Lujinxingia vulgaris: one gene and its partner. The protein of the gene in region 2 binds, or shares a complex with, the protein of the main gene of each other region. Links are inferred from orthologs where the notes say so. Each region holds a gene or a part of one and is shown on either strand. Other genes may lie near its edges.

The links. Proteins that work in one complex are often made in the same cells at the same time.
Region 1: FRC98_RS04990 (region 2) and rny share a complex: the UniProt entries of both Bacillus subtilis proteins name them as parts of the possible RNA degradosome complex. The link is inferred for Lujinxingia vulgaris from one-to-one orthologs.

The regions. Positions count from the first base shown.
Region 1 is NZ_VOSM01000002.1:20,356-30,681, forward strand. Bases 2,683-5,538 are described here. They hold rny (ribonuclease Y), read left to right. Parts: upstream 2,683-3,189; coding sequence 3,190-4,887; downstream 4,888-5,538. Other genes in these bases: FRC98_RS03770 (5-formyltetrahydrofolate cyclo-ligase), read left to right, coding at 2,683-3,186; tyrS (tyrosine--tRNA ligase), read left to right, coding at 4,943-5,538. In the rest of the region: FRC98_RS03755 (CAP domain-containing protein), read right to left, coding at 1-333; FRC98_RS03760 (GAF domain-containing sensor histidine kinase), read right to left, coding at 534-1,877; FRC98_RS03765 (cell division protein ZapA), read left to right, coding at 2,109-2,462; more of FRC98_RS03770, read left to right, coding at 2,614-2,682; more of tyrS, read left to right, coding at 5,539-6,274; FRC98_RS03785 (methyltransferase domain-containing protein), read left to right, coding at 6,299-8,248; FRC98_RS03805 (hypothetical protein), read left to right, coding at 9,196-9,606; 6-carboxytetrahydropterin synthase QueD, read right to left, coding at 9,591-9,956; FRC98_RS03815 (bifunctional homocysteine S-methyltransferase/methylenetetrahydrofolate reductase), read left to right, coding at 10,079-10,326. UniProt on the Bacillus subtilis protein: Endoribonuclease that initiates mRNA decay. Initiates the decay of all SAM-dependent riboswitches, such as yitJ riboswitch. Involved in processing of the gapA operon mRNA, it cleaves between cggR and gapA.
Region 2 is NZ_VOSM01000002.1:330,217-340,541, forward strand. The notes cover bases 3,696-6,550. They hold FRC98_RS04990 (6-phosphofructokinase), read left to right. Parts: upstream 3,696-4,495; coding sequence 4,496-5,605; downstream 5,606-6,550. Other genes in these bases: FRC98_RS04985 (GNAT family N-acetyltransferase), read right to left, coding at 3,696-4,284; FRC98_RS04995 (metallophosphoesterase), read left to right, coding at 5,711-6,550. Also shown: FRC98_RS04965 (DUF938 domain-containing protein), read right to left, coding at 1-111; FRC98_RS04970 (NAD(P)/FAD-dependent oxidoreductase), read left to right, coding at 240-1,601; otsB (trehalose-phosphatase), read left to right, coding at 1,649-2,464; FRC98_RS04980 (M20 family metallopeptidase), read right to left, coding at 2,475-3,632; more of FRC98_RS04985, read right to left, coding at 3,625-3,695; more of FRC98_RS04995, read left to right, coding at 6,551-6,952; FRC98_RS05000 (Hsp33 family molecular chaperone HslO), read right to left, coding at 6,971-7,819; FRC98_RS05005 (lipid-transfer protein), read right to left, coding at 8,038-9,225; FRC98_RS05010 (1-acyl-sn-glycerol-3-phosphate acyltransferase), read right to left, coding at 9,222-10,325. UniProt on the Bacillus subtilis protein: Catalyzes the phosphorylation of D-fructose 6-phosphate to fructose 1,6-bisphosphate by ATP, the first committing step of glycolysis.

The sequences.
Region 1 (10,326 bases), 310 kb from region 2 along the record:
CATCGCCGCCAGATCGTGAGCGTGGGCGGTGGCGGCCATCTCCAGAGCCTCATCGGCTTCGACCGGCCCGACCGCCTCCATCGGCCCGTGCACCCCGCAATCCTGCGCGCGGGCGCGGGCACGATTGGTCGCCTCCACCACCTGCGCGATGCGCGCATCGAGGGGAGGGCGATCCAGATCTTCGAACTCCCAGTTATCCGTGGGCTCGCTCAGAGGATCGACCCCCTCGGCCGGCGGCACACACCCCGCACCCACCATCAGCAGGAACAAAATGATAAGAAATGTAACACCCGGGAGGCGCGCAAAGTCTTTCGAAGTACGTCTCGAAGTCATGATGGCGGGCTCAAACTGGCGATGGAAAAGGGTGTAGAATGGCGAGTGAGGCGTCTAGCCCCGGTCCAGCATTCACGGCGCGCTGAATGGGTCGCCGGGCACCCATTGTAGTGACCAACGATCCATCAACCCAGCCCCATTCCCCAAAATGATAAGAATTGTAATGCCCGGGCACCGCCCACAGACGCTCAACATCGAGATTACGCGCCCTGGTTGGCGGGGGAGTGAAGCGGCAGTTCGAGGATGAAGGTCGAGCCCTGGCCCAGCTCGCTCTCCACGCGGATCTGGCCACCGAGGCTCTCGGTATAAGAGCGAACGATCCACAACCCCAGCCCCATTCCTTTGGTCTGTCGACTGGAGATCACACGTTCAAATCGCTCAAAGATCCGCTCCCGATCTCTCGGCGCGATGCCCTCGCCGCGATCCTCGACCTCGACGCGGGCGCCGTCGGCGTCGCAGAAGACGCGCACCTCAATGGGCTGGCCGCCGCCGTATTTGATGGCGTTGGAGACGAGGTTGGTCAGGATGTGGTCGAGGCGATCCAGATCCCAGATGCCGTGAACGCCGGGCGGGGCGCTGAGGGAAAGCTGGCAGCCCGCATCTTCGAGGGCCTGCTCAAAACGCGAGACGACGTCGCGGGCCACCACGCAGAGATCGCAGGGCCCGAGCTCCGGGGCCATTCCCCCGTCGATGATGCGCGAGACGTTCATCAGCTGGTCGATGAGGCGATCGAGGCGGTTGACCTGCCGGTCGACCGAGCCCAGGCGATCGACGACCATCTGCGGGGTAAAACTCTCGGGGTCGCGGGTGGCGAAGCGCCGCAGCATCTGGGCGTGCAACTTCAGCGTACTCAGCGGCGTGCGCAGCTCGTGGGCGGCGATGGCGATGAAGGTGTCGCGAGCTTTGACCGCCTCGTCGAGCTCGGCGTTGGTCTTTTTGAGGGTGTGGTAGAGGCGCGCCGTCTCTACTTTCATCGCGGCGTGGGAGGCGATCCACTCGATCAGCGCCAGATCGGTCTCATTGTACGCGGCGGTGGTGGTGTGGCGTCCCATCAGGAGCGCGCCGATGCAGTCACCCTCGGTGGTGATCATCGGCGCGGCGATCAGGCTGTGGATCTCGATGTCCAGATCCACACTGGAGCCGGCGGGAAGATGCGGCTCCAGCAGGCGCGGGTTCCAGCGGGGGCGAAAATAATACTCGCGGCGGGCGATGATGCGCTCAATAAGCCCGTCGCCGGCGCGACTCTCTCCCGAGGAGAACGCCCGGTGCAGCGCGGCCAGCGCCTCGGGGTTGGGGTGGAAGGCCGCCGCCGGAAAGACCCCGCGCGCCTCATCGACCAGGTAGACGATGCACAGATCGAAGACCACATCGGCGGTGGCTCGCGCCAGCCGGCGCAGCACAGTGCCGTAGTCGAGCTCGGTATTGGCCATCGCCCGATAGAAGCGGATCTGGGCGTCGGCCTCGGTGCGTTCGCTGAGCTCTTCGGATCGATCGTCGAGACCCTCGGAGCCTTGCTCCAGGGTCTGCGAGGGGTGGTCGGCCATACAGACTCCGCAAAAGGGGTGGCGCGCGACGTGTGCAGTGTAGCAGAGCTGAGCGGGATCGGAAGAGGAGCAGATTTTGCGTGGCGGACCGTGTTACGAATCTGTTTTGGGGTTGCCGCCCGGCTTTCCACGCTCTAATAATTGGGACCGCCTCCCCCCGGGGGCGATTTTGTCGGCAGCGCTTTGTGCGCGGCCTTATTTCGAGAGACGACTCGAAGCTCGGAGGTGCACGTGAGTTCGCAGAGTACGAAGACCGGTTCAGGCCGCCGCGCGCCCACGTCCGTCTCGGATACCGCTTCGGGGTCGGGACCGATCCAGATCGAGATCCGTGGCCAGAAGATGACGATTCGAAGTGATCGCGACGCGACCTTCGTTCGAAACCTGGCGCGTTATATCGACCATAAAGCTGAGGAGCTGCAGAGCGCCGCTCCCAGTGCGCCCATAGATAAATTGATGATGTTGGCCAGCATGAATGTGGCCGAGGAGCTCTTTGAGGCCCGAGAGGAGCTGCATCGCATGCGCGTGCAGCTCAAAGAGACCACCGAGACGCTCGTTGATTTGATCAGTCAGGTCGAGGAGGCCTGAAGGCGCGATCGAAGTTTATCCATCCGACCCCCACCGCGGTGTCTGAGCCCGAACCGAACTTCTGAGCTCGCGACAAGGGTGCCTGTGAGGCATCCCGAAGACGAGTGCAGCGGTGAGCCCAGCAGACGCCCCAGGTTTGCAAAAGACGCGCTTGCGAAAAGAGCTACGCGCGCGGCGTCGGGCGCTGGATGCACCCCTGCGCGAGCGCGAGGCTGCAGCGCTTTGCGAGCAGCTGATGGGCGCGCCGGAGTTCTTCGCCGCGCGCCACGTTGCCGCCTACTGGGCCGCAGGCGCCGAGCTCAGCGTGGCCGCCGCCCTCTACGAAAAACTCAGCCAGGGGGCCCGCGTCTACCTGCCGCGGGTCAACGCCTCCGACCGTCTCGACTTTGTCGACGCCGGCCAGCTCGACCGGCTCACACCCGGCGCCTTTGGCATCCTGGAGCCCGAAGGGCCGGCCTGCGATTTGAGCCAGATCGACCTCTTTGTGGTGCCGGGCCTGGCCTTTGACCGACGCGGCCATCGCCTGGGCTCGGGGCGTGGCTACTACGACCGCGCCCTGGCCGGGGTCACACACGCCTTATTGATCGGGGTGGGATACGACTGGCAGCTCATCGATGAGGAGCTGCCCGACGAGGCCCACGACCGCCCTATGGACATCATCGCGACGCCCACGCGCTGGCATGTGCCAGACCAGGCGTCGTCTTTACATACATCGAAGGAGTAGGACATGGAGCTGATGCTCTATCTGATCGTCGGCGGGATCATCGGGGTGGTGCTGGGCACCCTCATGGCCCGCACTCGCGCCCAGGCTCAGCAGCAGGAGCTCGTCGACCAGCGCGTGGAGGCGCTCAAAGATGAGACCGTCGAGAGCACGCGTCGGCGCGTTGAGAATGAAGTGCGCGCGGAGCTCAGTGAGAGCGTGCGCGCCGAGCTTGTGGAGAAGTTCACAGCCGAGGCCAAAAATGAGGCCGAAGACGCCGCTCAGCGCATCAAGCGCGAGGCCGAGGCCGAAGCCGATAAGCTCATCAAAGATGCCGAGATCAAATCCCGCGAGGTTGTACTCGCCGCACAAAAAGAAGGCGAAGCCGAGCTCAAGAGCCGCCGCGCCGAGCAGCAGAAGATCGAAGAGCGTCTGAGCAACCGCGAGTCCAACCTGGACGCCCGCGCTGAGCGCCTTGATGAGCGTGAAGAGGCCGTGAAGACCCGCGAGCAGCAGGTCGCCGAGAGCGAGGCGCAATTCTCCTCGCGTGAGCTGGAGCTTGAGCGTCAGCGCGGTGAAGTGGAGCTGGTGCTCGAAAAAGTCGCCGGCTACAGCGCCGAGCAGGCCCGCGCTGAGCTTGTGGCGCGTATGGTCAACCAGGCGGAGCTTGAGGCCAACCGCAAGATCAAGGTCATCGAAGAGCAGGCCGAAGAAGAGGCCGATAAGCGCGCCCAGAAGATCATCAGCGTGGCCGTGCAACGCTACGCCGGCGACTTTGTGGCCGAGAAATGCGTCAGCGTCGTGAGCCTTCCCTCCGACGATATGAAAGGTCGCATCATCGGTCGCGAGGGCCGCAACATTCGCGCGCTGGAAGCCGCCAGCGGCGTCGACATCATCATCGATGATACCCCCGAGGCGGTTATCGTCAGCGGCTTTGACCCGGTGCGCCGCGAGATCGCGCGCCGCTCCCTCGACAAGCTCATCGCCGACGGTCGCATTCACCCCACCCGCATCGAAGAGGTGGTGGCCAAGACCGATCAGGAGGTCGCCCAGAGCATCAAAGAGGCCGGTGAGCAGGCGGCTTTTGAGCTGGGCATCCACGGGCTGCACCCGGAGCTCATCAAGATGGTCGGGCGGCTCAAATACCGCACGAGCTACGGCCAGAATATGTGGTCGCACTCCATCGAAGTTGGCTTTTTATGCGGCCTGATGGCCTCCGAGCTCGGTGTGAACGTGAAGATGGCCCGGCGCGCCGGTCTTCTGCACGACATCGGCAAAGCGCTCACCCACGAGCAGGAAGGAAGCCACGCCATCATCGGCGCCGACCTCTGCCGCAAGTATGGTGAGCATGAGATCGTGCGCAACGCCGTGGCCGCGCACCACAACGACGAGCCCCAGAACTCGGTCATCGCCCACCTGGTCATCGCCTCCGATGCCCTGAGCGGCGCGCGCCCCGGCGCCCGACGCGAGATCCTGGAGACCTATGTGAAGCGCCTCGAAGATCTGGAGCGCATCTCCATGAGCTTTAAGGGCGTGGAGAAGACCTACGCCATTCAGGCCGGCCGCGAGATCCGCGTGATGGTCGAGCACGGCAGCATCGACGACGCCGGCGCGTTTGCGCTCAGCCGCGACATCGCCCGCAAGATCGAAGACGAGCTCACCTATCCGGGCCAGATCAAGGTCACCGTCATTCGCGAGACCCGCGCTATCGACTACGCACGCTGAGTTTTAGGTGTGTAAGTCTTTGAAAGTTAAAGTTTATTTGAAAATTGGAAAAGCCATGACGCAACAAACCACCGAGTTTCAAAGCGACGTTCTCAACGAACTCGCCTGGCGTGGATTTATCTACCAGCAGACCCACGAGGAGCTCGACGAAGAGCTCAGCAAGGGGCCGATGACCCTTTATTGCGGCTTTGATCCGACGGCGTCGTCGCTCCACGTGGGGAACCTGGTGAGCATCATGGGCCTTGCGCATTTCTACCGCCACGGCCACCGCCCCCTGGCGCTGGTGGGCGGGGCGACGGGGCTTATCGGCGACCCCTCGGGGCGCAGCACCGAGCGCAACCTGCTCGATGAGGCGACCTTGCAGGCCAACCTCGAGAGCATCGGCGCGCAGCTCGAGCGCGTGCTGGGCGCCTCACGCACGATGCACCGCTCGGAAGATGCGAAAGCCGGCGAGCCGGTGGCGATGGTGAATAACGCCGACTGGTTTAAGGAGTGGAGCTTTATCGACTTCTTGCGCGAGGTCGGAAAGCATTTTCGCGTCAATCAGATGCTGGCCAAAGATTCGGTGCGTGCGCGTCTTGAGGAGCGCGAGCAGGGCATCAGCTACACCGAATTTAGCTACATGCTGATTCAGGCCTACGACTTTTTGCACCTCAACCAGAACGAGGGATGTCGCCTGCAGGTCGGCGGAAGCGACCAGTGGGGCAACATCACCGCCGGCGTCGACCTGACTCGCCGGCGCACCGGTGAGTCGACCTTTGGTCTGACCTTCCCGCTGATCACCTCGGCCGACGGCAAGAAGATCGGTAAGAGCTTAGGCGGCGCGGTCTACCTCGACGGGGAGATGACCAGCGCGTACGCCTTCTACCAGTACTGGATCAACCAGGGGGACGCCGACTGCGGGCGTTTCCTGCGCCTGTTCACGTTTATGCCCCGCGAAGAGATCGAGGAGCTGGAGGCGAAGATCGACGCCGGTGAGAACCGCGGTGAGGTGCAGCAGCGGTTGGCGCGCGAGGTGACGACGCTGATTCACGGGGAAGAGGAGTGCGAAAAGGTCATCCGCGCAAGCCGCATGCTCTTTGGCGAGAAGATCGAGGGGCTCAACGACCGCGACTTGCAGTCGATTTTTGCCGAGGTGCCCTCGACCGAAGTGGAGCGTGGGCGCCTGGTGGGCGGTGAGCTGGGGCTTCTGGACGCGCTGGTGGAGACGGGCCTGCAGAAGTCCAAGGGTCAGGCGCGCCGGCTGCTGGAGCAGGGCGGGGTCTACATCAACAATGAGCGCGTTGAAGACGTGAATAAAGTGCTTGGCGAGGAAGACCTGGCCAGCGAGTCGATGCTGGTGCTGCGCGCCGGCAAGAAGCGCTACCACGTGGTGCGTTTTGTGTGAGTGCGCCCGAGTGAGTGAGCCCGAGTGAGTGAGGCTGGCGCCGGCGAAGAGGGGGGCCAGAAGATCGCGCTGGCGCTGGCGCTGAGCGTAGTGCTCACGTTGTGGGTCGCGCTTTGCGAGCCGCCCCCGCGCGAGGCCATCGGGCGATTTCTGGGCGTTGTGGGGCTGAGCGCGTTCTTGCTGGGGTGGGGCGTGCGGGGGGGATGGACGTGGCTTAACGGGGGGCCACGCTGGCGCGGGGTGGCGGTGGTGCTGGCCGGCGCGATGGCGCTGCGCGTGGCGGCGTGGATGGCGCCGGTCTCGCTCTCGGATGATGTGTGGCGCTACGTGTGGGACGGGGCGATCGTGGCCGGCGGGGAGAACCCTTATGCCGAGACGCCGCGTGAGCGTGTGACGCGCCTGAAGGGGGAGCCGGATGACGCTGCGATCGATGCCGGGGAGGTGGGAAGGGCGTCGTCGTGGGCAGAGCTCAAGCGGCTGAACAGCCCGGATTACCACACGGTGTATCCGCCCGGGGCGCAGGCGGTCTTTGCTTCTGCCGAAGTCGTTGCGAGGTGGCTGGGGGGTGTATCGGAGCGGTGGTTGCGCCTCTTCTTTGTGGTGGCCGATCTTCTGGCGGTGCTCCTGATCATGCGCGCGCTCATCGCGATGCGGCGCGCTGTGGGGTGGGCCACCCTCTACGGGTGGCATCCGCTTGTGGTGTGGGAGGTTGCCGGCGGTGGGCATACCGAGGCGCTGGCCGTGGGCCTGATGGTGGCGCTGGTGCTGATGCTGGGGCGCAGCGCTCCCTGGAAGATCGGGGTGGTGATCGGCCTGAGCGCCCTGGCCAAACTTACCTTTCTGATCGTGAGCCCGCTTGTGGGCGTGGCGCTGTGGCGGCGCGGGCGTTTTCGCGATGCGCTCATCGCTGCGGTGGTGGCAGTGGGCGTGCTTACGGCGGGCTATGCGCCCTTCTGGTTTGAAGACCTGATCGCCAATCAGCAAAAAAGCGTGGCGCTTTATGCGGACGTGTTTTCGTTTGATGCGCCGCTTTACTACGCGGCGCGCTATCTTCTGGGCTACCGCGAAGGCGTCACCGAGCCGGTCACGCACGTGCTTTCGCCGACGTTGCAGCTGGCGACGATGCTGGCGATCGCGGTAGCCGCACTCTGGCAAAACGGCACCCGGGAGCGCCTGGCGTTGGCGATGGTGGTGGCATGGGGGGCGTATCTGGTGTTTAACCCGGTGCTGCATCCCTGGTACGCGCTGGGACTGCTGGCGGCGGCCGCGCTGGCCGGCGCCTGGTCGGTGAGCCTTGCGGGGCTCGGGCTGATGCTCTCGTATCTTTTTTATGTTCCGGCGGTGGGACGCCCCGAGGAGATTCTGGTGATGGTGGTGCAGAGTGTGTGGGCGGTAACAATGATCGGATGGCAGGCGGGCCCGAGGGCCATTGCGTGGGCGCTGCGCCGACGCGCAAAGACCAAGTTCAACGCCGTGCGCCCTTACCTTCGGCCTGGCGACAGGGTGCTCGACCTGGGGGCGGGGGAGGGCTTTGTGGGTGAGCTTGTGGCCGGGGCGGGCCACGAGGTGATGTTGGCGGAGGTCGACGATCGCAACCGCACAGAACTTCCGATGGTCACCTACGATGGCGAGTCGTTGCCCCTGGACGATGATCAGTTTGACGTGGCGATCATCGCCTACACCCTCCACCACGCTCGACGCCCCGATAAAGTGCTGGCGGAAACGTCGCGGGTGGCGCGTCGCCTGGTGATCCTGGAGACGGTCTATGAGCGGGAGTGGGATCGCAGGCTTGTGACCTTCCTCGATCACAGCGCGAACCGTCTGCGGGGGATGGCGCCCGAGCCCCTCGCGTTTGATCGGGTGGAGGGGTGGCTTGAGCGCCTTAATGCCCGGGGGATGAAGGTGCTCACCTGGCGGTGGCTCGGGCGCGGGGTGCATCGCCACGTAATCATCGTGGCGGAACGGGAGAGATGAGCACAATCCTGGCTTTTTAACATTAAAGGCCAGGGCGTTCACGCATTGCGGTGGCGAGCGTGCGCTGGGTTGAGCAAGAAACAAAGAAACCGACTCATGTGCATGAGTCGGTTTCTTGAGCGTCCCCTACGGGATTCGAACCCGTGTCGCCGGCGTGAAAGGCCGGTGTCCTAGGCCTCTAGACGAAGGGGACAATCAGCCCTCAAGGGGCTGAAGATCCTGCTATGTGGTGCTACGTGTTACAGACGTGGTCACGATGAAGCGGTGTGACCGAGCGTCCCCTACGGGATTCGAACCCGTGTCGCCGGCGTGAAAGGCCGGTGTCCTAGGCCTCTAGACGAAGGGGACGTGAGCCGTGGTGGGCTCGAACCACCGACCCGCAGATTAAAAGTCTGCTGCTCTACCAACTGAGCTAACGGCCCAACATGTTCGACAATCAACCGTGGTTGTTTGCCAAACCACCACCGGAGCTTGGTGTCTCCGGCTGTTTCGTTTCCGGGGTTTCCCCCGAAACGGAAGCTATATCTACAGCTGCCCCCCCGGGGTGTCAACGGGTTTCTGCAAAAATTATCCGCTCAGAGCATAATTATTCCCGCGGAGTGTGGATTCGTAAATGATTTCAGGTGCTTAAGGTTAATGCTGTCCGGGCTGAGGGGGCCGGGGAGATGGGGATCATGCGTCTTGGGCCGATGTTTGATAGGATCGCGAGCGCAGGGCCACCGGGCTTTGAGCGCGCAGGCGGGGGGAATGTGGCGATGGCAACGGCGGCTTCAATCAAGGAGGTCTCGTTCTTCGAGCTTGCAGCGCGGTTGGAGATGGCACGTAGAAAACAAGGACGCTGGAGGGATCGACGCGACACGGTGACCGCACGTCGCAAACGCCGTCGTGTGCACCGTCGTGACTTTCCGGCGAGCCACTCCTATGTGCCGGCGCCTATTGACCCCAGGGTGGCCACGCGCGGAGTGCAGAGCAGGCTGCTGGGCGCAGCGGGGCTGGCCGCGCTCACCGTGGTCTGTGTGATGGCGGTGATCTTTGCCCCCGGGTTGTCGTACGATACGGCGTTTCTGCTGACGATGGGCACAGGCTCACTGGGCCTGGCCATCGCGTTGATCATGGGCGCGCGGCGCGAGGAGATCGTGCACGGCATCGCCCATGACTTGAGCGATGGTGCCGGCGAGCTGCCGGCGCCGCTGCGGCTGGACCTCCATGATCTGGGGGAGGACGGCTCGCTCAGGTTGGAGGGACCGGCCCAGCTCGATTCGGAGACCTGGAGCTGGGAGCTGGCAAACCCCGCCCCCGAAGAGCGGGTGTTTGCCGAGCGAGGCAAAGGTCCTCGGCCCCCTTACTCCCCGCGGTAGATGCAGCTCGACTCGCAGGTCTCGTGGATCTGCAGGCTGTGCAGCTGTGGCAGCACAGGCTTGATGCGCTCCCACATCCATCCGGCGAGCACCTCCGAGGTGGGGTTTTCGAGCCCTTCGATCTCATTGAGGTAATAATGGTCGAGCTGCTCGACGATCAGCGGCTTTACCGCAGCCTTGATATCGCCATAGTCCAGAAGCCAGCCCATCTCAGGGTCGACCTCGCCGCGTACCGTCACCGTGACGCGGTAGGAGTGGCCATGCAGGCGCTGGCACTTATGCCCTTCGGGCACGTTGGGGAGGCGGTGGGCGGCCTCAAAACGAAACTCTTTAACCAGCTCGACGATCATAACTTTGGTCTGGGGCAGGGAGGGGAGGTTGGGGGCATGGAGCCCGGGGCGCTTCTCGACTATAGTGCCGGGCGCAGATCGCGCAGTCCGTAACGTAAGCCAGTGATGTGAGTCAAATCCAGATGCAATCACCCTTTTTAAAGGCGCTCGCTGCCGGTCCCGTTGTCTTTGACGGCGCGATCGGTACGCAACTCTACGAACGCGGCATCTACATCAATAAGTCCTTTGATGACGCGAACCTCTCCCGGCCGGACCTTGTGGCGGCGGTGCACGCCGAATATTTGAGCGCGGGCGCCGAGGTGATCACGACCAACACCTTCTCGTCGAACCGCATCAAGCTCAAACGCCACGGGTTGGAGGAGCGTGCGGC
Region 2 (10,325 bases):
GCTGCCGATCTCCCAGACGTGGTGGGCGTCGGCCAGATGTTCGCGAAGTTCGTTGAGAATGGGCTCGCGGTTTCGGACACAGGCCTCGGAGTGCTGGCGAAGATCGGACACGGGTTGCTCCTGGGAGATCTTTCTTTGGGGGGCGCGGGGATTACTCTTGTGGGCATCCCGGAGAGGCGACGACGCCTCGAACCGAGGCGTCTTCTTCCGGGTTCTAAGTGAAAGCACACGGAGTGAAGATGCCACAAGAGACGACTTCAGAACGCGGAGATGTTCCGATACCACCTGCCGATTCCAAACGCAGGCCCTGCGTGGTGATTATCGGGGGAGGGTTCGGCGGGCTAAATGCGGCGCGGGCGTTGAAGCGGGCGTCGGTGGATGTGTTTCTGATCGATCGGCATAACCACCACCTCTTCCAGCCGCTGCTCTACCAGGTCGCCACCGCGGGGCTCTCCGCCGACGATATCGCCTCGCCGATTCGCGAGGTGGTGCGCCGTCAGCAGAATGTGCAGGTGATGCTCGGGGAGGTGACCAGCATCGACCGTGAGTCGCGGGTGGTGCGCTATGAGGGCGGGGAGGTGAACTATGATTACCTGGTGGTCGCCGCCGGCATGCAGACCAACTATTTTGGCAACCCGCAGTGGGAGGAGCAGGCGCCGGGGCTCAAGACGCTGCGCGACGCGCTGACCTGCCGTCGCCACATTCTGGAGGTCTTTGAGCAGGCTGAGCGCGAGGGAGAGGGCTCGGAGGGGCGCGGGCTATTGACTTTTGTGGTGGTGGGTGCGGGAGCCACCGGCGTGGAGATGGCCGGGGCCATTCGCGAGATCGCCTACCAGGTGATGGTCAAAGACTTTCGTCGCATCGACCCGACTCGCGCGCGGGTTCTCTTGCTGGATGCGGGGCCGCGGGTGCTGACCGGTTACGATGAGGAGCTCTCCGAGCGTGCGCGTCGCGATCTTGAGAAGATGGGCGTGGAGGTGCGCCTCAACGCCATGGTCGAGGCCATCGATGAGGAGGGGGTCACGGTCAACGGGGAGCGCATCCTGGCAAAAACCGTGGTGTGGGCTGCCGGGGTCAAAGGCAGCCCGCTGGCCGAGACGCTTAATGTTGAGCTCGACCGGATGGGGCGCGTGAGCGTGCGGCCCGATCTGCGCATGCCGGAAGATGATCGGGTCTTTGTGATCGGCGACCTCGCGCGTTTTGAGAACGAGGATGGCGAGGTGTTGCCCGGACTGGCGCCGGTGGCCGTGCAGCAGGGAAAACACGTGGCCGAAAACATCAAACGCGCGGTGGAGGGAAAGCCGCTGGAGGCGTTTTCGTACTGGGATCGCGGCAAGATGGCGACCATCGGGCGCGCCAGGGCCATCGCCGAGATCGGCGACTGGAAGTTCGGCGGGCTCCTGGCCTGGCTTGCCTGGCTCTTTGTGCACCTGCTCTTTTTGATCGGGTTTCGAAACCGCGCCTACGTGCTCATGGGCTGGATCTTTGCCTATGTGGGCATGCGACGCAGCGCGCGTCTGATTGTCGACCCTCCAAAGGAGCGCGCCGGGGCGTTGAACTTCTGGCAGAGCCCGCGGGCCGACGAGGTTCACGCGGAGTGAGGCTGAGCGGCCAGGGGGGGCCTATCGGTGACTGGCGAGGAGGGGAGATGAAGACGCTCGATGATGTGGTGCACGACGTCGCAAACGCGCTGGCAAAAGGCCAGCGCCTGCTGGCGATGCTCGACTTTGACGGGACGCTTGCGCCCATTGCGGCTCGACCGGAGCTTGCCGCGCCTGAGGTCGGGGCGGCGGAGGCGATCACGGCGCTTGTGAAGACCGGGGCCCAGGTGGTGATCGTCAGCGGGCGCGGCGCGGCCGATGTTCAGGCAAGGCTTGGCGTGGGTAATGTCAGCGTGGTGGGAAGTCACGGTCTGGAGTTGTGGTGGGCCAGCGGCGCGCGCGAGCTTGTAAAAGGGGCCGAGGAGGCCCGGGCGGCCATCGCGAAGGTGGAGGCGGCCTGGCGCGAGAGGTTCGGTGATGTTGCCGGCGTGGTCCTGGAGCAGAAGCCCTTTGGCGTGGCGTTGCATTACCGGCTGGTGGAGGAGGGGGCACAGACGCTGGCGGCGCGCGCCAGCGAGGCCGCGCTGCAGTTGGGGGGCGTGCGTCTGAAGTCGGGGAAATGCGTGGTGGAGGCGGTGCCGGCGTTGCGCTGGGACAAAGGGCGCGCGGCGCAGCTTGTGCTGCGACGCGCGCGGGCCACGGCGCCGGGCGAGGTGCACGCGCTTTATGTGGGCGATGACCTGACCGACGAAGATGCTTTTTTGGCGCTGGGCGCTGAGGGGAGCACGGTGCTTGTGGCCTCCGAAGATCGCGCGAGCGAAGCGAGCGCGCGGGTGCGCGACCCGGCTCAGGTGGTGCGCCTGATCTGGGAGCTCGCTGCCCTTTGCGACCAGAATCAGGGGAGGTTGGTGGGCCTCCCCTGACGAGGGCGCGTCAATGCTCGTGGATGCAGTGATGCACGATGAGGCTCAGGTAGAGCTCGGCGGCGCGGTGGACCTCGCTTAAGTGCACGTGCTCATCGCGGGTGTGCGCCACGCCCAGGTCGCCCGGACCGAGGATGAGCGGGGCGATGCCTGCCTCAAAGAAGCGGTTGCCGTCGGAGTGGGAGGGAAAAGGCCGGGGGGTAAAGGGCTGCTGCAGCGCCAGGAAGGCGCGCCGGGAGGTCTGCATCGGCGCGTCATCGGGGTTGAGGCTGTAGGCCGGGGCGAAGAAGAGCTCCTCGGAGCTCACGGTGCATTGAGGGTGGTCGGCGTTGGATGCCTCAATGGTGGTGGCCAGGGCCTCTCGGAGTGCGGCGGTGTCGACGCCGGCGGCCAGGTGAATATCGAGCGCGGCCTCGCAACGATCGGCGATGACAAAGAGGGAGTCGCCGCCGTGAACCTCGCGGGGGTTGATGCTCACGCGTGTGGCGGGCTCGGCGTCGCTGACCTGCTCGATGACGGCCAGGATGGTGCTGAGCATGGCGTGGATGGCGCTGGCGCCTACGTCGGGGCGGGCGGCGTGGGCGCGCCGTCCCTCGGCGATGAGACGAAGCTCCATGTAGCCGTAATGCTCCAATGAGGGGCGAAGCCCGGTGGGCTCGCCAATGATCGCCAGCGGGGCGTGCGAGCTCTCCAGAAGTTTTGCGGCGCCATCGCCGTACTCTTCCTCGCCGACGACCAGCGCCAGCAACAGGCCGCGCCGAAGGCGCGCTCCGGCGTCGACCAGGGCGCAGACCGCCTCGACCATCGCCGCACACCCCGACTTCATGTCGGCGCTTCCCAGCCCGTGGAGCACGTCGCCCTCCAGAGTGCTGCCCGGGGCGTCGTGCTCATCGCTGAAGTAAGGGACGGTGTCGAGATGGCCGACCAGCATCAGCTCCGGCGGCTGCGGCCCGAGCTCAATAAGGATGTTGGCGCGCCCCGGCGCCCCGGGTGAGGCGACCACCGGCTGAAGCCGGTAAGGCACCGAGGCCTCCTGCAAAGCCGCACAGACCCGCGACACCACCGCACTCTCGGCATAAGAGGGGCTGTAGATATCGACCATGTCGATGAGCAGGCGCTCGCAGCGCGCCCGGTCAAGGTGGGCCAGAAGATCGTGGAGCTCAGTCATCATGCTCATGAGGTTGGCCTGGGGAGGCGTCATCGCCCGGGCTTATGCCTCCGGGAGGCAGGTGCGCCGGGGCGGCGTCGGAGGGCGAGGGGTCGGAGGAGGGAGGATGCGCCAGGGAGCGTCGGCGGCGCACGTATTCGGGGTGCTGCGTGAGGTTTTTGGCCAGGTAGACGTGCTCGGTCTCATTGGTAAAACCCTGGCGCCGAAAGAAGTTCACCGCCGGCAGGTTATCGGACTCGGTATCCGCCAGCATGATGCGTGCGCCCCGGGCGATGAAGAGCTCGGTGAGGCGGTTGACCAGGCGCTTGCCCACGCCGCTGCGCGAGAGGTCGGGCTCGACGCCCAGCCACAGCAAGTAGCCATAGGTCCAGGCGCTGCGCCGCTTCTCGATGAGGGTGCCCAGGGCGAAGCCCACCACCTGGTCGTTGCATTCGGCCACCAGGCAGGTCTCGGTGTCGGTGCCGAAGATCTGAATCAGCTCAAACTCATCCCAGGTGCGGTAGAGGTTGGGCCAGCGATCGGCGGTGAAGATGCGCTCGCCAAGGGCGAAGACCGCAGCGAGGTCTTCGAGCTCCATTTCGCGGATGGTGATCGGGGCGTTGGTGCGTAGCTGGCGAGGGTTGCGTCGACTGCCCGAGGGCATGTCGTCCATACAGGTCTCCTGGGGGGGGCGGGGTCACGTTAAGGCCGCCGCGAAATGCGCGGGCGGCGTTGGGACGTTGGTGAATCGGGACAATAGGCACCCCGAAGCCCGGGAGAAGTGGCGCAACGCGCTTGATGAAACCTCTTCTCGCACGCATCTTGAAGCTGAGACGAGCGGGCGAAGCCCCTTCCTAAATTTCGAAGTCAGACAAGGAGACACGATGCGCATTGGAGTCCTGACCGGCGGCGGCGACTGCCCCGGCCTTAACGCAGTGATTCGAGCGGTGACCAAGAGCCTCTTGCTCAAGTGCGACGCCACGGTGATCGGTTTCGAAGAGGGGTTTCTGGGGATGATCGAGGGGCGCAGCCGCGAGCTCGATCTGAAGGCTCTCAAGGGCATCCTGGCGCGTGGTGGCACCATCCTGGGCACGCATAATAAGGCCAACCCCTTCAATCATTACCTGGCCGACGGGGCCGATGTCAGCGACCAGCTCGTGGAGAATTACCACCGCCTGAAGCTCGACGGGGTGGTGGTCATCGGCGGCGACGGCACCATGAGCATCGCGCACCGCTTAAGCGAGAAGGGCGTCAAATGTGTGGGCGTGCCCAAGACCATCGACAACGACCTGATGCACACCGATCGCACCTTCGGGTTTGATACGGCGGTGGCGGTGGCCACCGAGGCCGTTGACCGGCTGCAGACCACTGGCGAGAGCCACAGCCGGGTGATGATTCTCGAGACGATGGGGCGCTACGCCGGCTGGCTCGCTCTGCACAGCGGGCTTGCGGGCGGGGCAGACGTGATCCTGATTCCGGAGCTTCCTTTTGATGTCGAAGAGATCGCCCGGGTGTGTCAGCAGCGCAAGAAACGCCAGCGCTTCACCATGATTGTGGTGGCCGAGGGCGCGACGCTGCTCGACGGCAAGCAGGTGGTGCGCGAGCATATCGACGATAGCCCCGATCCCCTGCGCCTGGGCGGCATCGGCAACCTTCTGGCCGAGAAGCTCAAGCCCCTGGTCGACAGTGAGATTCGCACCACGACGCTGGGGCATATCCAGCGCGGAGGCACGCCGACGGCCTTTGATCGGGTGCTCTCTACGGCGTTCGGGGCGCACGCCGCGGCGCTGGTCGCCGGCGGGCGCTGGGGACGCATGGTCGCGCTGCAAAACGGGCAGATGACCAGCGTGGAGATCGCCGAGGTCGCCGACCAGACGCGTCTTGTGCCGGTGGATTCGCTGCTGGTGCATGCGGCGGCGGCGGTGGGAACCTCCTTTGGCCGCGCAGACTTCGAGGTCGACTTAAGTCGCATGCCCGAGAATCGCGTGATCTGAGCTGGCCGCCGGTTCGTCGGGGGCTAAAGTCTGTGGACCAACGCGCCGGGTGAGCGCCCGGTGCGTTGCTCTGTCTTTTCGACGATGTACCTCCGAGGACAAACGATGGTGTCGATGATCGTGTTCGGGCTCTTTTTTACCGGCCTGTGGTTTGGGGCTCATTACTACCTCTGGCGCAGGCTTCGAGGGCCATTGCACCCGGAGAGTCGCTGGCGCGGTGTGGTCACCTGGGCTGTGGTCGGGCATATCGTGCTGGTGACAGCGACGATGTCGATGCGCTCGATGCCCCGGGTGGAGCCGATCTACACGATCGCGCAGTGGACGAGTTATGTGGCGATGGGGTTTTTCTCGCTCCTGCTCATCCTGATGATTTTCAAAGATGTGGCCGAGTGGCTTACGCGCCGTCTGGGGGCCTTTCGAAAGACGGAATCGACCGAAGTATCGGGGCCGGCGGCGCTGCCGGCCGATCCGTCGCGGCGGCTCTTTATGAGCAGCAGCCTCAACGCCGCGGTCGTCGGCGGGGCGGCGGTGGCGTCGAAGTGGGGCATGTACGAGGCGTTGCGCCTGCCCGATGTGGTTGAGGTCGGGGTGCCCTTTGAGGGCCTGCCCGCCTCTCTGGAGGGGTTTCGGATCGTGCAGATCTCCGATGTGCACGTTGGGCCCACCGTGCGGCGCGGGCATGTGCAGGCCATCGTCGATCGGGTTCGCGAGCTTCAACCCGACGCCATCGTCATCACCGGCGACCTCATCGAGGGCATGGTCGATCGCATCTGGAAGGATGTGGAGCCGATCTTCGATCTTCGCGCGCCCCACGGGGTCTTCTACTGCACCGGTAACCACGAGTATTACTGGGACGCCCCGGGCTGGTGCAAAGCTCTCGAAGAGCAGGGGATTGTGGTGCTCAATAACGCCCACGCCCTTATTGAGCATCAGGGCGGGCGCGTGTTGATGGCCGGCTGCACCGACTTCTCGGCCTCACGTCACGATCCCGATGCTGTCTCTGATCCGCAGGGCGCCCGCGAGGGGGCGCCGGAGCATGACGTCAGCGTGCTGCTGGCTCACCAGCCCAAGAGCATCCATCAGGCCGCGGCGGCGGGCTACGATCTGCAGCTCTCCGGGCACACCCACGGCGGGCAGATGTGGCCGTGGAACCTGATCATCGGCTGGTTTCACCCCTATGCTGTCGGGCTGGCGCGCGAGGCCAGGACCTGGATCTACGTCAGCCGTGGCACCTGCTATTGGGGGCCGCCGATGCGCATCGGGGCGCCGGCGGAGATCACGCAGATCGAACTTCTGGCCGGAGCCCCCGACCGCGCCTACCGACGTCGGCGGCGCGATCGGGGCTAAGGCTTCCCGCGTCTGGCATCAACCCAGGGTGGCCGGGTCGATGCTGTAGGTGACGTTGCAGTAGTCGCAGCCGATCTCGATGGGCTCGTTGCTGGCAGCGAGCTCCGCACGCTCCGCCGGGCTTAAGGTGGCCAGGGCGCCCAGGATGCGCTCTTCGCTGCAGTTGCAGCCGAAGCGAAAGAGGTCTTCGCCGAGGATGCGGTAGGGCACCTCCTCAAAGACCGCTTTGAGTATGCCTTCATTCTCGAAGCTGCCGACCTCAAAGACCTTCTGAGTGCCGGTCTGCTCCAGGCGCTCGGTGACCGCGGCCAGCGTGTCGACGTGGGCGTCGGGCAAAAGCTGTACGAGAAATCCTCCGGCGTAGGTCAGCTGGCCCTGATCGTCGAAGAGGGTGCGCAGGCCGACCACCGAGTGGATCTGCTCGCTCTGCTTGAGGTAGCCGGCGATGGACTCACCCAGGCCGTAACCCTCCAGGGTCTCGACGATGCCCTGGTGGAGTTTGCCGGTGTAGGTGTCGCGGTGCACGCTGAGCAGGGTTTTGGGGCCGAGCGAGATGGTGTTGTCGCGCTCCTGCTGAATCAGCGCGCGGGTCACTCCGTCGGGGTGGCTGTCGGCGACGATGGAGCCGTGTTCAGGGTGTTTCAGCACTGTCTGCAGGCGGTAGTCCGGGCTCATGGCCAGGCGCAGCAGCACGGTGGCGGTGGCCAGCTCGGCCAGCCGCGGCGCGATCTCCGAGCCGGCCTGCTGGGCCTCGAGAACGCCGCGGGCGGTGGTGGTAGCGTTGATGGCGATGACGCGAAACGAGCCGTCTTCGCTCATCGCGCGCAGGCCCTGATCGTCAGGACTTTGGGGGGATAGGGTGCTCATGGCTGCAGCTTTCCGTAACGGGTCGATGTGGGGGAGTCTGACGCTCCGAAGGGAGGGAAACACCGAAGGTCGATGACTATTTCCCAGAGGTGGTTTCGGCCGGGGGAGACGCGCCGGCGCCCCTCCCGGGGAGGGGCGCGTGGAGGCGATGCTTATACCGTTGCCAGCCCCTAAGGTGTTGAACAGGCTGGCTTTTTGGTCACGCTATAAAAGCGGTGTTAGTTTCGGCGATAGAGGGTGACGACGGCCGCGCCGCCCAGCCCAAGGTTGTGCTGGAGCGCAATCTCGGCGCCCTCAACCTGGCGCTGGTCGGCCTGGCCGCGCAGCTGCCAGGTCAGCTCGGCGCATTGCGCAAGGCCGGTGGCCCCCAGGGGGTGGCCCTTGGAGATGAGCCCGCCCGAGGGGTTGACGACCCACTTGCCACCGTAGGTGACATCACCCGCGTCGATGAGCTGGCCGGCCTTGCCTTCCTCGCAGAGCCCGAGCGCCTCATAGGTGATGAGCTCGTTGGTGGAGAAGCAGTCGTGAAGCTCGATCACGTCGACATCCGCGATGCTCAGGCCGCTCTCGGCAAAGACCTGAGCTGCCGCGAGTTTGCTCATCTGGAAGCCCACCAGGTCGATGGCGCTCTTGCCAAAGGAGGCCGGGGTGTCGGTGGTCATGCTCATCGCGGCGATCTCGATGGCCTGATCTTCCAGGCCCAGCTCGCGCACCTTCTCCTCGCTCATCAGCACCGCGGCGGCCGCCCCGTCGGAGGTCGGGCAGCACTGCAGCATGGTCAGCGGGTGGTGCACCGGTCGCGACTCCAGGATGGCCTCCAGGCTGTACTCGTCCTGGAACTGGGAGCGGGGGTTTTTGGTGGAGTGGAGGTGGTTCTTATGGGCGATTTTTGCAAAATGCTCCACGGTCGTGCCGTAGCGCTCCATATGCTCCAGGCCGGCGTTGCCGAAGATCTGGGGGGCGGGCGGCGCTTTGGCAAAGCCGCGCTGGGAGGCCATCGTCTCAAAATGGCGGCCGAGCGGGTTGGCCCGGTCGTCCTGGCCGTCGGTCTTGAGCGAGCCGCGTTGCATCTTCTCAAAGCCCAGGGCCAGCGCGCAGTCGAGGATGCCCCCGGCGATGAGCTGGCGGGCCATAAAGAGGGCGGTGGAGCCGGTGGAGCAGTTGTTGTTGACGTTGTAGATCGGCACCCCGGTCAGCCCCAGCTCGTAGGCGGCGCGCTGTCCGCTGGTGGAGTCGCCGTAGACGTAGCCGCAGAAGACTTGCTCAATGGCCTGATAGTCCACGCCGGCGTCTTCCAGCGCCTGGGTGCCGGCCTCACGCACCATATCGGGGTAGTCCCACTCGCGGCGGCCGGGCTTCTCGAAGTTGGTCATACCGACGCCGACGACATAGACTTTGCGAGTCATTCTTGCTCCTGAAGTTGGGGGGATGAATCGTGGGTGAGCCCGGCGCTGGCGTGTGCCTTGGAGGCCGGGGTTGGCGTTTTCATCGCGGTCTGAGGCGCTTCACCAGGAGGGCTCGCCAGGTCGGGTTGCCAGGGCAGCGCGTAGGCGGAGTCCTCATCGAAGAGGTGCCCGAAGCGGGCGATGAGGTAGTCGATTTTGACGTTCTCGAAGGTCTCAATGAGGCGCGCGCGCTCGCGGCCCAACGTCTCCAGCAGGTTTTTCTGGGTGCGAAAAAGCGTACGCGAGAGGATGCGGTCGCGGTAGACGAGGATCTTGCGCCACCAGGTTAAAAAGAAAAAGGCCGTCATCGGCAGGCTGCTGACAAAGAGCACCATCGCCCAGATCGGCGGCCGCAGGTTGCTCCAGAGATACCAGCCCAGAAAGAGGTACCAGAGCGGAAAGGCAAAAAAGCTGTTGATCAGCGCGATGAAGGCGCGTTTGGCCTCTTCGGGCTGGTGAGACACGATGGCGCGCACCAGCAGATAGGGCACCAGGTTTGTGATCATCCCGTAGATCGCCAGCGGCCCAAACCCCAGCGCGTACGCGGTGAGTTTGATGGCTTCTCGTCGGCTGCTCAAGTTCTCGGGGCTATGCTCATGGACGATGTCGTGGCGCAGGCGCACCTGTTTTAAGTGGTCTTTGTAGCGGCGGATGTCCATACGCACCCGGGCGACCATCGCCGGGTTTCGCTGCTCGTAGAAGTCGACCGCGTCGGCGATGGCCTGCTCGATGGTGAAGCGATCATCGAGGTCGGGGCGAGGACCGTCGGCGGCGCGCGCCCGATCGAAGAGCTTGTGGGTGAGCGGGCGCAGGTCGACGTCGTAGGCCCCCATAAACTCCGAGAGGAGCTCGTTTCCGTAGATGCGGTGGATGTCCATCACGAGCTGGCGGTTGCGCTCGTCGTGCACGTGGGTGGCCACGTCGCGCAGGCGTTGCAAAATAAGCTGCGTGAGTTCGTAGACGGCCTGACGGGGATCCTGGCGGTGGAGGTCGGCAAAATCTCGCACATCGATGGGCTTGCCGTAGCGAATTAAGACGCTGGAGAGGAAGCGGTCGCGGTC